One region of the Micromonospora sp. NPDC050784 genome, then DNA from elsewhere that is predicted to be linked to it. Evidence: riboswitches for the same ligand, from Rfam matches in the RefSeq annotation. Region 1 holds a riboswitch; the other holds the start of a gene.
What was found. Region 1 has a riboswitch for thiamine pyrophosphate ahead of ACIBD9_RS27935 (ECF transporter S component). Riboswitches for the same ligand answer to the same signal wherever they lie in the genome.
Positions count from the first base shown of each region.

Region 2: it holds a riboswitch for thiamine pyrophosphate, as region 1 does, so the genes downstream of both, ACIBD9_RS14060 (thiamine phosphate synthase) here and ACIBD9_RS27935 (ECF transporter S component) in region 1, are expected to answer to the same signal.

Region 1 is NZ_JBITGG010000025.1:92,883-97,022, reverse strand. Features, by position in the region: gene ACIBD9_RS27945 (sugar isomerase domain-containing protein) at 35-784, opposite strand; gene ACIBD9_RS27940 (alpha/beta fold hydrolase) at 839-1,669, opposite strand; TPP riboswitch at 1,777-1,881, shown strand; gene ACIBD9_RS27935 (ECF transporter S component) at 1,956-2,549, shown strand; gene ACIBD9_RS27930 (ABC transporter ATP-binding protein) at 2,668-4,098, shown strand; gene ACIBD9_RS27925 (energy-coupling factor transporter transmembrane component T family protein) at 4,095-4,140, shown strand, end outside.
Region 2 is NZ_JBITGG010000008.1:223,326-227,465, forward strand. Features, by position in the region: gene ACIBD9_RS14040 (thiamine phosphate synthase) at 1-154, opposite strand, end outside; gene ACIBD9_RS14045 (thiazole synthase) at 151-930, opposite strand; gene thiS (sulfur carrier protein ThiS) at 927-1,127, opposite strand; gene thiO (glycine oxidase ThiO) at 1,118-2,281, opposite strand; gene ACIBD9_RS14060 (thiamine phosphate synthase) at 2,278-2,904, opposite strand; TPP riboswitch at 2,899-3,008, opposite strand; gene ACIBD9_RS14065 (ThuA domain-containing protein) at 3,321-4,140, shown strand, end outside.

The sequences.
Region 1 (4,140 bases):
ATCTCGGTGACGCACGTCGGCCACCGGCACCATGTCAGGACCCGCGTCGGATGCGGCCCGCGTACCGCGCTTCCAGCTCGTTGTTGTGCGCGTCGCCGTCCGGGATGTTCGCCGACAGGTAGACCGGGGGCCGCTCCCCCGCCGCCAGCAACCGCGCCACCACCTCCACGGTCACCTGCTGCGCCAGCAGGGCCGCGGTGATCGAGGAGACCGCGCCGACCGCGCCGCCGCCGGGCAGGGGCAGCGTCGCGTCGCCGTACGGCGCCCCGTTGTCGAGCACCACGTCGGCGATGTCGCTCAGCTTGCGCCCGGACGGGTGCCGGGAGGTCATCCGGCCGGAGTGCTGCGCCGAGGTGATCGCCACCAGCCCGTGACCGCGCTCCTTCACCAGCGTGGCGAACTCCACCATCGCGCCGTTGACCCCGGAGTTCGAGGCGAGCACGAAGACGTCGGTGGGGCGCACCGGGGCCAGCTCGTAGAGGCGGTGCGCGACGGACGGGTCCCGTTCCAGCAGCGGGCCGAGCCGTTCGGCCGGTTCGCCGCCGAGCAGCACCAGGTCGCGCAGCGCGATCCGGTTGGTCGGCACCAGCCCGCCCGCCCGTCCGGCGATCTCCATGGCGAGGGCCTCCGAGTGCCCGGTGCCGAACGCGTGCACCACGCCGTCGGCGCGGACGGCCTCGGCGATCAGGTCGGCGGCCCGCGCCACCGCCTCCCGCTGGCTGGCGGCCACCCGGCCGATCGTCTCGGTCACCACGGCCAGGTAGTCCTGGGCACTCACCGTCATACGTCCTCCGTCGTTCGATTGGGAGCCAGCCAGCCCGTTGGCGTCCACCACCACTCAGGCCGTTCCGCCGACTCGGGCCAGGATCGCCTCGGCGAGCGGGGCCGGCGCCGCGTCCGGGATCCAGTGACTCACCCCGGGCAGCTGTACGAAGCGGTAGTCCCCGGTGACGTTCGCCTCGCACGCCTCGGCGGCGGTCCGGCCGATGGCGACGTCCCGGTCACTCCAGACGTACGTGGTGGGCACCGCGACCGGGCCGACGCCGGCCAGGTCGGCGCGGGACATCGCCCGGTACCAGTTCAGCGCGGCGGTGAGCGCCCCCGGCTCGCGCATCGGGTCGGCGTACCGGTTCACCCGGGCCGTGTCGCCCACCCCGCCGAGCAGCTTGCGCAGCGCGGTGGCGTGCCACGCCAGCAGCACCTTCTCCGCCTTCTCCGGCTTGCGGAACAGCGCGATGTACGACGAGCGGGCCTTCTGCTGGGCGTCGGTGCTCAGGGCGTGCGCCATGGCCGCCGGATGCGGCACGGACACCGCCGTCAGCGTGCGGACCCGCTCGGGGTGCCGGGCGGCGACCGCCCAGGCCACGATCGCGCCCCAGTCGTGGCCGACCAGGTGCACGGCATCCAGCCCGAGCGCGTCGAGCACCGCCACCACGTCGGTGACGAGCTCGGGGATCCGGTAGTCGGCCACCACCGTGGGCCGGGCGCCCGGTGAGTAACCGCGCTGGTCCAGCGCGTACGTGCGCAGCCCACCCGTCTGCAGCGTCGGCACCACGTCGTCCCACTCGCCGCTGTGCTGGGGGAAACCGTGCAGCAGCAGGACGGGTGCGCCGTCCGTCGGACCGTCGACGGTCACCTCGAACGTGAAGCCTCGCGCGTCAACCCGCATGATCGGAAGCGTACCCAGCCGGCGGCGGGCCGGCCTCTCCCGCAGGTCAGGCGGATGCCCTGCTGGGCCCGCGCCCCAGGTCGGTGTTAGCGTCAGCGAGACAACTTCATATCCGACAGGGGAGCGCACAGCGCTGAGAGTGCGGGCACGCCCGCAGACCCTCGAACCTGATCTGGGTAATGCCAGCGCAGGGAGTTCGGTCGACCTCCAGCCGCGCCGCAGTCCGGTGCCACCGGACGCGGCGTGCGTCTTCTCCTGGTTCGCACTCACGAACTGGGAGCAACACATGAAATCCACCACCGACACACACCGTTGGCGCACCATCGACATCGTGGTCGCCTCGGTGATCGCGGTCGCCTTCGGCGTCATCTTCTGGGCCTGGGGCCTGGTCTGGAGCGCCACCGAGGGCGCGTTCGCCTTCTTCCCGCCGGCGCAGACGCTGCTCTACGGCGTCTGGCTGATGCCGGCGGTGATCGGTGGGCTGGTCATCCGTAAGCCCGGCGCCGCGCTCTACTGCGAGACGGTGGCCGCGGTCCTGTCCGCGCTGCTGGGCAGCCAGTGGGCCGGCACGGTGATCCCGCAGGGCATCGTGCAGGGCATCGGCGCCGAGCTGGCCTTCGCCGCCTTCCGGTACCGGTCGTTCCGGCTGCCGACCGCGGTGTTCGCCGGCGCGCTGACCGGCCTGAGCGCGGCGCTGTTCGACTTCTTCGTCTGGAACGTCGACTACGCGCTGACCGACTACCGCATCCCGTACGCGCTGCTCACCATCGTCAGCGCCACCGTGATCGCCGGCGTGGGCGGCTGGCTGCTCACGAAGGCCCTGGCCAACACCGGCGTCCTGGACCGCTTCCCGGCAGGCCGAAACCGAGCCCTGATCTGACCCCCTGGACGATGATGTTGATCAAGAGGTTTGCGTCAACAGGAGGCGATCTCCTGACGCAAACCTCTTGATCAACCGGGGATAGGCGCGGGCGCGCGGCCCGGAGGGGGTGGGTTTGGTGGGCGGGGTACTGCTGCGGGGGTTCGGGTGGCGGCACGCTGGACGGCGCGCTTGGGCGGTGCGCGGGGTTGACCTGCGGGTTGAGGCTGGGGAGCGGGTTCTGCTGCTCGGGCCCTCCGGGGCCGGGAAGAGCACCCTGCTCAGCGCGCTGGCCGGGCTGCTTCCCGAGGACTCCGGCGAGCAGGAGGGCACCGTCGAGATCGACGGGCTCGACCCGCGCAAGGGGCGGGAACGGGTCGGCATCGTCTTCCAGGACCCGGAGACCCAACTGGTGATGGCGCGCTGCGGCGACGACGTCGCGTTCGGGCTGGAGAACCGGGGCGTGCCGGCCGACGAGATCTGGCCCAGGGTGGACGAGGCGCTGCACCGGGTCGGCTTCCCGTACTCCCGGGACCGCCACACCGCGGCGCTCTCCGGCGGCGAGCAGCAACGCCTCGCCCTGGCCGGCGCGCTGGCCCTGCGCCCCGCCCTGCTGCTGCTCGACGAGCCGACCGCCAACCTCGACCCGGCCGGGGCCGACCTGGTCCGGCACGCGGTGGCCGGCGCGTTGGACTCCGACACCACGCTGATCCTGGTCGAGCACCGGGTGGCCGAGGCGCTGCCGCTGGTCGACCGGGTGGTCGTCCTGGAACCGGGTGGCGGCGTCCGCGCCGACGGCACACCCGAGGCGGTTTTCGCCGCCCACGGTGCCGCCCTGGCCGCCGAGGGGGTGTGGGTGCCCGGTCACCCCATCGCGCCCCGGGCGGCCACCGCCGGCCCCGGGGAGCTGTTGCTCACCGCCGATCGGCTCGGCCTGCCGCCCCGGCTGGGCTCCACCGACCTGGCGGTACACGCCGGTGAGGCACTCGCCATCCGCGGACCCAACGGCGCCGGCAAGTCCACCCTGGCGTTGCTGCTCGGCGGTCTGCTCCGGCCGGGCAGCGGGCGGGTCACCGCGTCCGCCGAGTTGGCCGGCGCGGACCACCGCACTCCCCCACACCGGTGGCGGGCGCCCGCGCTGGCCCGGCGGATCGGGTCGGTCTTCCAGGATCCGGAGCACCAGTTCGTCACCAGCACGGTCTTCGACGAGTTGGCGCTCGGCCCGCGCCGCACCGGCCAACCCGAGGCGGCCGTCAAGGAGACAGTGGCCGGGCTGCTGGAACGGCTGCGGCTGGCCCGGCTCGCCGCCGCCAACCCGTACACCCTCTCAGGTGGTGAGGCGCGGCGGCTGAGCGTGGCGACCGCCCTGGCCACCGCGCCACGCCTGCTGATCTGCGACGAACCCACCTTCGGCCAGGACCGGCGGACCTGGCGAGAGTTGGTCGACCTCTTCGCCGACCTACGCGACGCCGGGCACGGCGTGGTCACGGTCACCCACGACGCGGACTTCGTGGCCGCGCTGGCCGACCGCACCGTCACCCTGCACCGCGCCCCGGACGACCAGCGATGATCAGCATCGAGCCGGTCGCCGCGCCGGACGCGCCGTTGGCCC
Region 2 (4,140 bases), on a different contig from region 1:
CGGCGAGGGCTGCGCGTTCGGCGCGGGGCAGGTCCTTCTCCCGCAGCACCACCCAGCGCACTCCCCCGGCCACGGCTCCGGCCACGACCCGGTCGAGCCCGCCCCGCGCGACGAGCCGGTCGGTCAACACGACAACCCCGGACGGCGGGGTCACAGGTCGGGTCTTCCCTCGTCGGGGGTGGAGGCGAGCGCGTGGAAGCGCCGCTCGATCCGACCCGCGCCTGCGGCCAGCCGGCCGGCCTCGACCGCGTACCGCATCGCGGTGGCCATCGCCACCGGGTCGGCCGCCCGGGTGACCGCGCTCGCCAGCAGCACCCCGTCACAGCCCAACTCCATGGCCAGCGCCGCGTCGGACGCGGTGCCGATGCCGGCGTCGAGGATCACCGGCACGTCCACACCCTGCCGGATGAGTCGAATGTGGTGCGGGTTGCCGATGCCGAGCCCCGAACCGATCGGCGAGCCGGCCGGCATCACCGCGGCACAGCCCACGTCGGCGAGGCGACGGGCGAGCACCGGGTCGTCGCTGGTGTACGGCAGCACGGTGAAACCGTCGGAGACCAACTCCTCGGCGGCGCGGAGCAACTCCACCCCGTCGGGCAGGAGTGTCCGCTCGTCGCCGATCACCTCCAGCTTGACCCAGTCGGTGTCGAACGCGTCCCGGGCCAGCCGGGCCACCTTCACCGCCTCTGTCGCGGTGTGGCAGCCGGCGGTGTTCGGCAGCAGGCGTACGCCGCACCGGTCCAGCAGCTCCAGGAGCCCACCGGTGGAGCCCGGCGCCGTGCCCACCCGGCGCAGCGCCAGGGTGACCAGCTCGGTCCCGGACGCCCGGATCGCCTGCTCCAACACGTGCAGGTTCGCGGCACCGCCGGTGCCGAGGATCAGCCGCGAGGTGAAGGTCTCCCCACCCAGCTCGAATGGCACGCCGCTCACCCGCCCTGCGCCGCGGTGAGCACCTCGACCCGGTCACCGTCACGCAGCGCCCGGGCCGGCCAGCCGGTCCGGGGCACCACCTCGCCGTTGACCGCGACCGCCACCCCACGTGGGTGCGGCACGAGGTCGCGGACCAGGTCCGCCACGGACGCGCCAGCGGCGACGCTGCGCCCGGACCCGTTCACCGTCAACTCCACCGGTCCCCCTCCTTCGTCGGTTCAGGTCCGCCCGACGCGGCAACCGCGGCTCCGCCGAAGCGGTCGGCGCAAAAGGGCGCGAGCAGCGGGTCGGGTACGCCGCCGAGCAGCAGATCGGCGATCAGGTCGGCGGTGATCGGGGTGAGCACGATGCCGTGCCGGTGGTGCCCGGTGGCGGCCAGGACGTCCGGTCGGTCGGGCAGCGGCCCGAGGATCGGCGCGTTGTCCGGGGTGCCCGGGCGCAGCCCGGCGACCGCCTCCACCAGGTCGTACTCGGCCAGTTCGGGCAGCAGGTCGACCCCGGCGCGCAGCAGCCGTTGCACGGCGCCGGCGGTGACCGTGGTGTCCGAGCGCTCCTCGACCGTCGCGCCGAGCACGACCTCGCCGTCGGCGCGGGGCACCAGATAGACGTGCTCGCCGTCGGCGTACCCCCGGATCACGTGCCGGAAGCCCGGCGCGAAGCCGTCGGGCGCACGGAGCCGGAGGATCTGGCCCTTCACCGGCCGCACGGGCAGGCCGGTGAGCGCCGCGGCCCCGCAGCCGGCGGCGACCACGGTGACCCCGGCGTCCACATCGGACAGGTGCCGGACCGGCTGCGGCACGAGCACCGCGCCGGCCCGCTGCGCGGCCGCGCGCAGCGCCGGCACCAGCAGCCGGGGATCGACCTGGTGGTCGGTGGGCGCGAGCGCGCCGCCGCGCACCCGTGGGGCGAGCGCCGGTTCGCGGTCGCGCAGCTCACTGGGGCGCAGCGGCGTCACGGGCAGGCCCAACCCCTGCTGGTACGCCCACAGCCGGCGCGCCTCGGCCAGGTCGTCGCCGGTGAGCCCGACCATCAGGGTGCCCTCGGTCCGGTAGCCGATCTCGACTCCGGTCGTCTCGGTCAACTCGGCGGCGAACGCCGGCCAGCGGGCCGCGGACGCCAGCAGCAACCCGGTCAGCTCCCGCTCACCGAAGTACGCCTCGGCGACCGGGGAGAGCATGCCGGCGGCCACCGCCGACGCCCCCGAGCCGGGCGCCGGATCGTGCACCACCACTCGCAGCCCGCGCGTGGCGCAACGCCAGGCGATCGCCAGCCCGATCGGCCCCGCCCCCACCACTGCCACGTCCGGCCGGACCCGGTCGCGCGACGGCGGTGACGGGGACCGGCCGGTCAGCACGTCAGGGCCTCGATCAGCTCGGCGGTAGCCCGTGCCGGGTCGGCGGCGGCGGAGACGGCACCGACCACCGCCACCCCGTACGCCCCGGCGGCCCGCAGCGCGGGCACCCGGGCTGCGGTCACTCCGCCGATCGCGATGACCGGGACGTCGACGGCGTCGACGACGGCGCGTACCCCGGCGGGCCCGATGGGGTCCGGCAGGTCGGTCTTGGTGCTGGTGGTGTGGCACGGCCCGACGCCGAGGTAGCTGGCGCCCGCCCCGACGGCCTCGCGGGCGGGGCCCGGTGCGCGGGCGGTGGCGCCCAGCACACCGGTGGGGCCGAGCACCCGGCGGGCGGCGTCGACCGGCAGGTCGTCGGCGCCGACGTGCCCACCGGCGACGCCCGCCGCCAGCGCCACGTGCAACCGGTCGTTGACCAGGCAGGTCGCTCGGTACGGCGCGCAGAGCGCAAGCACCCGCCGGGTCAGGTCGTACGCCTCGCGGTCGGTGGCGGAATCCTCGACCCGGACCTGCACCACCAGATCGGCGTGGGCCACGCTGAGGGCGGCGCGAACCACGGCGAGTGGGTCGCGACCGGGTCGGGTGTCGGTGATGAGATGCAATCGCCCCAGGGACGGCACGGCAACGCTCCTCCCTGCGCCGGCATTACCCGGATCAGGTTCGACGGTCGGGGGCTGTCAGCCCCCCTCTCAGCCCGGTACACCGGGCTCCCGTGGGTTACTTGCGTGTCACCGTACGACAGATCCGCCGGCCTGCCAAGGCGCGGGGTCGACGGCGGCCGGTGGGCCGGACCGCACCAGAACGACCAAGATCCATGGGGCACTTCATACGGTCCTGTTCGGAATGTCGCCCCCCGTTGCAGAACCGTTACCCGTCTGCATCTTGCCCGACATCGAGGCAGCCGAATTAATTTGTTCAGCGATTCGACAAAATGTCGGTGGAGGCACCGTCGCACGGTGTGACCACCGGCTCCATCAGGGACGGCCTTCGGCGAGCCGACTCCCGCGAGCTCTGTCACTACGACACAGGAGGCGGCGTGTCCCGTTCTCGTCGTGCCCGCGTACCCATCACCGCAACCCTGATCTCCCTGGCCATGGCCTCGACCACCCTGTTCGGCGCGCCCGCCCAGGCGGCCGCCCAGGTTCCCCCACGGGATGCGCAAGCCGCAGCCCCGGTCAGCCAGGTGGTGCCGAAGGCGCCAAAGGCCGCGGCCGATCCCTTCTCCGTCCTGATCTTCTCCAAGACCGCCGGCTTCCGGCACGACTCCATCCCCACCGGTATCGCCGCCATCCAACAGCTCGGTGCTGCCAACGGATTCACCGTGGACAACTCCGAGGACGGCGCCGCATTCAACGACGCCAACCTGGCGAAGTACAAGGCGGTGATCTGGCTCTCCACCACCGGTGACGTGCTCAACGCCGACCAGCAGGCGGCGTTCGAGCGCTACGTGAAGGCCGGCGGCGGTTACGTCGGCATCCACGCCGCGTCGGACACCGAGTACAGCTGGGCCTGGTACGGCGACCTGGTCGGCGCGTACTTCGCCAACCACCCGCAGAACCAGCAGGCCACGGTCAAGGTGGAGGACCACGCCCACCCGTCCACGGCCGGGTTGCCGGACCGCTGGTCCCGGTTCGACGAGTGGTACAACTACCAGACCAACCCCCGGCCGGACGTGCACGTGCTGGCCAGCCTGGACGAGAAGAGCTACACCGCCGGTGCCGGCGCGATGGGTGCGGACCACCCGATCGCCTGGTGTCAGGACTACGACGGTGGCCGCTCCTGGTACACCGGAGGCGGGCACACCCGGGAGTCGTACGCGGAGCCCGAGTTCCTCTCCCACCTGCTCGGCGGCATCC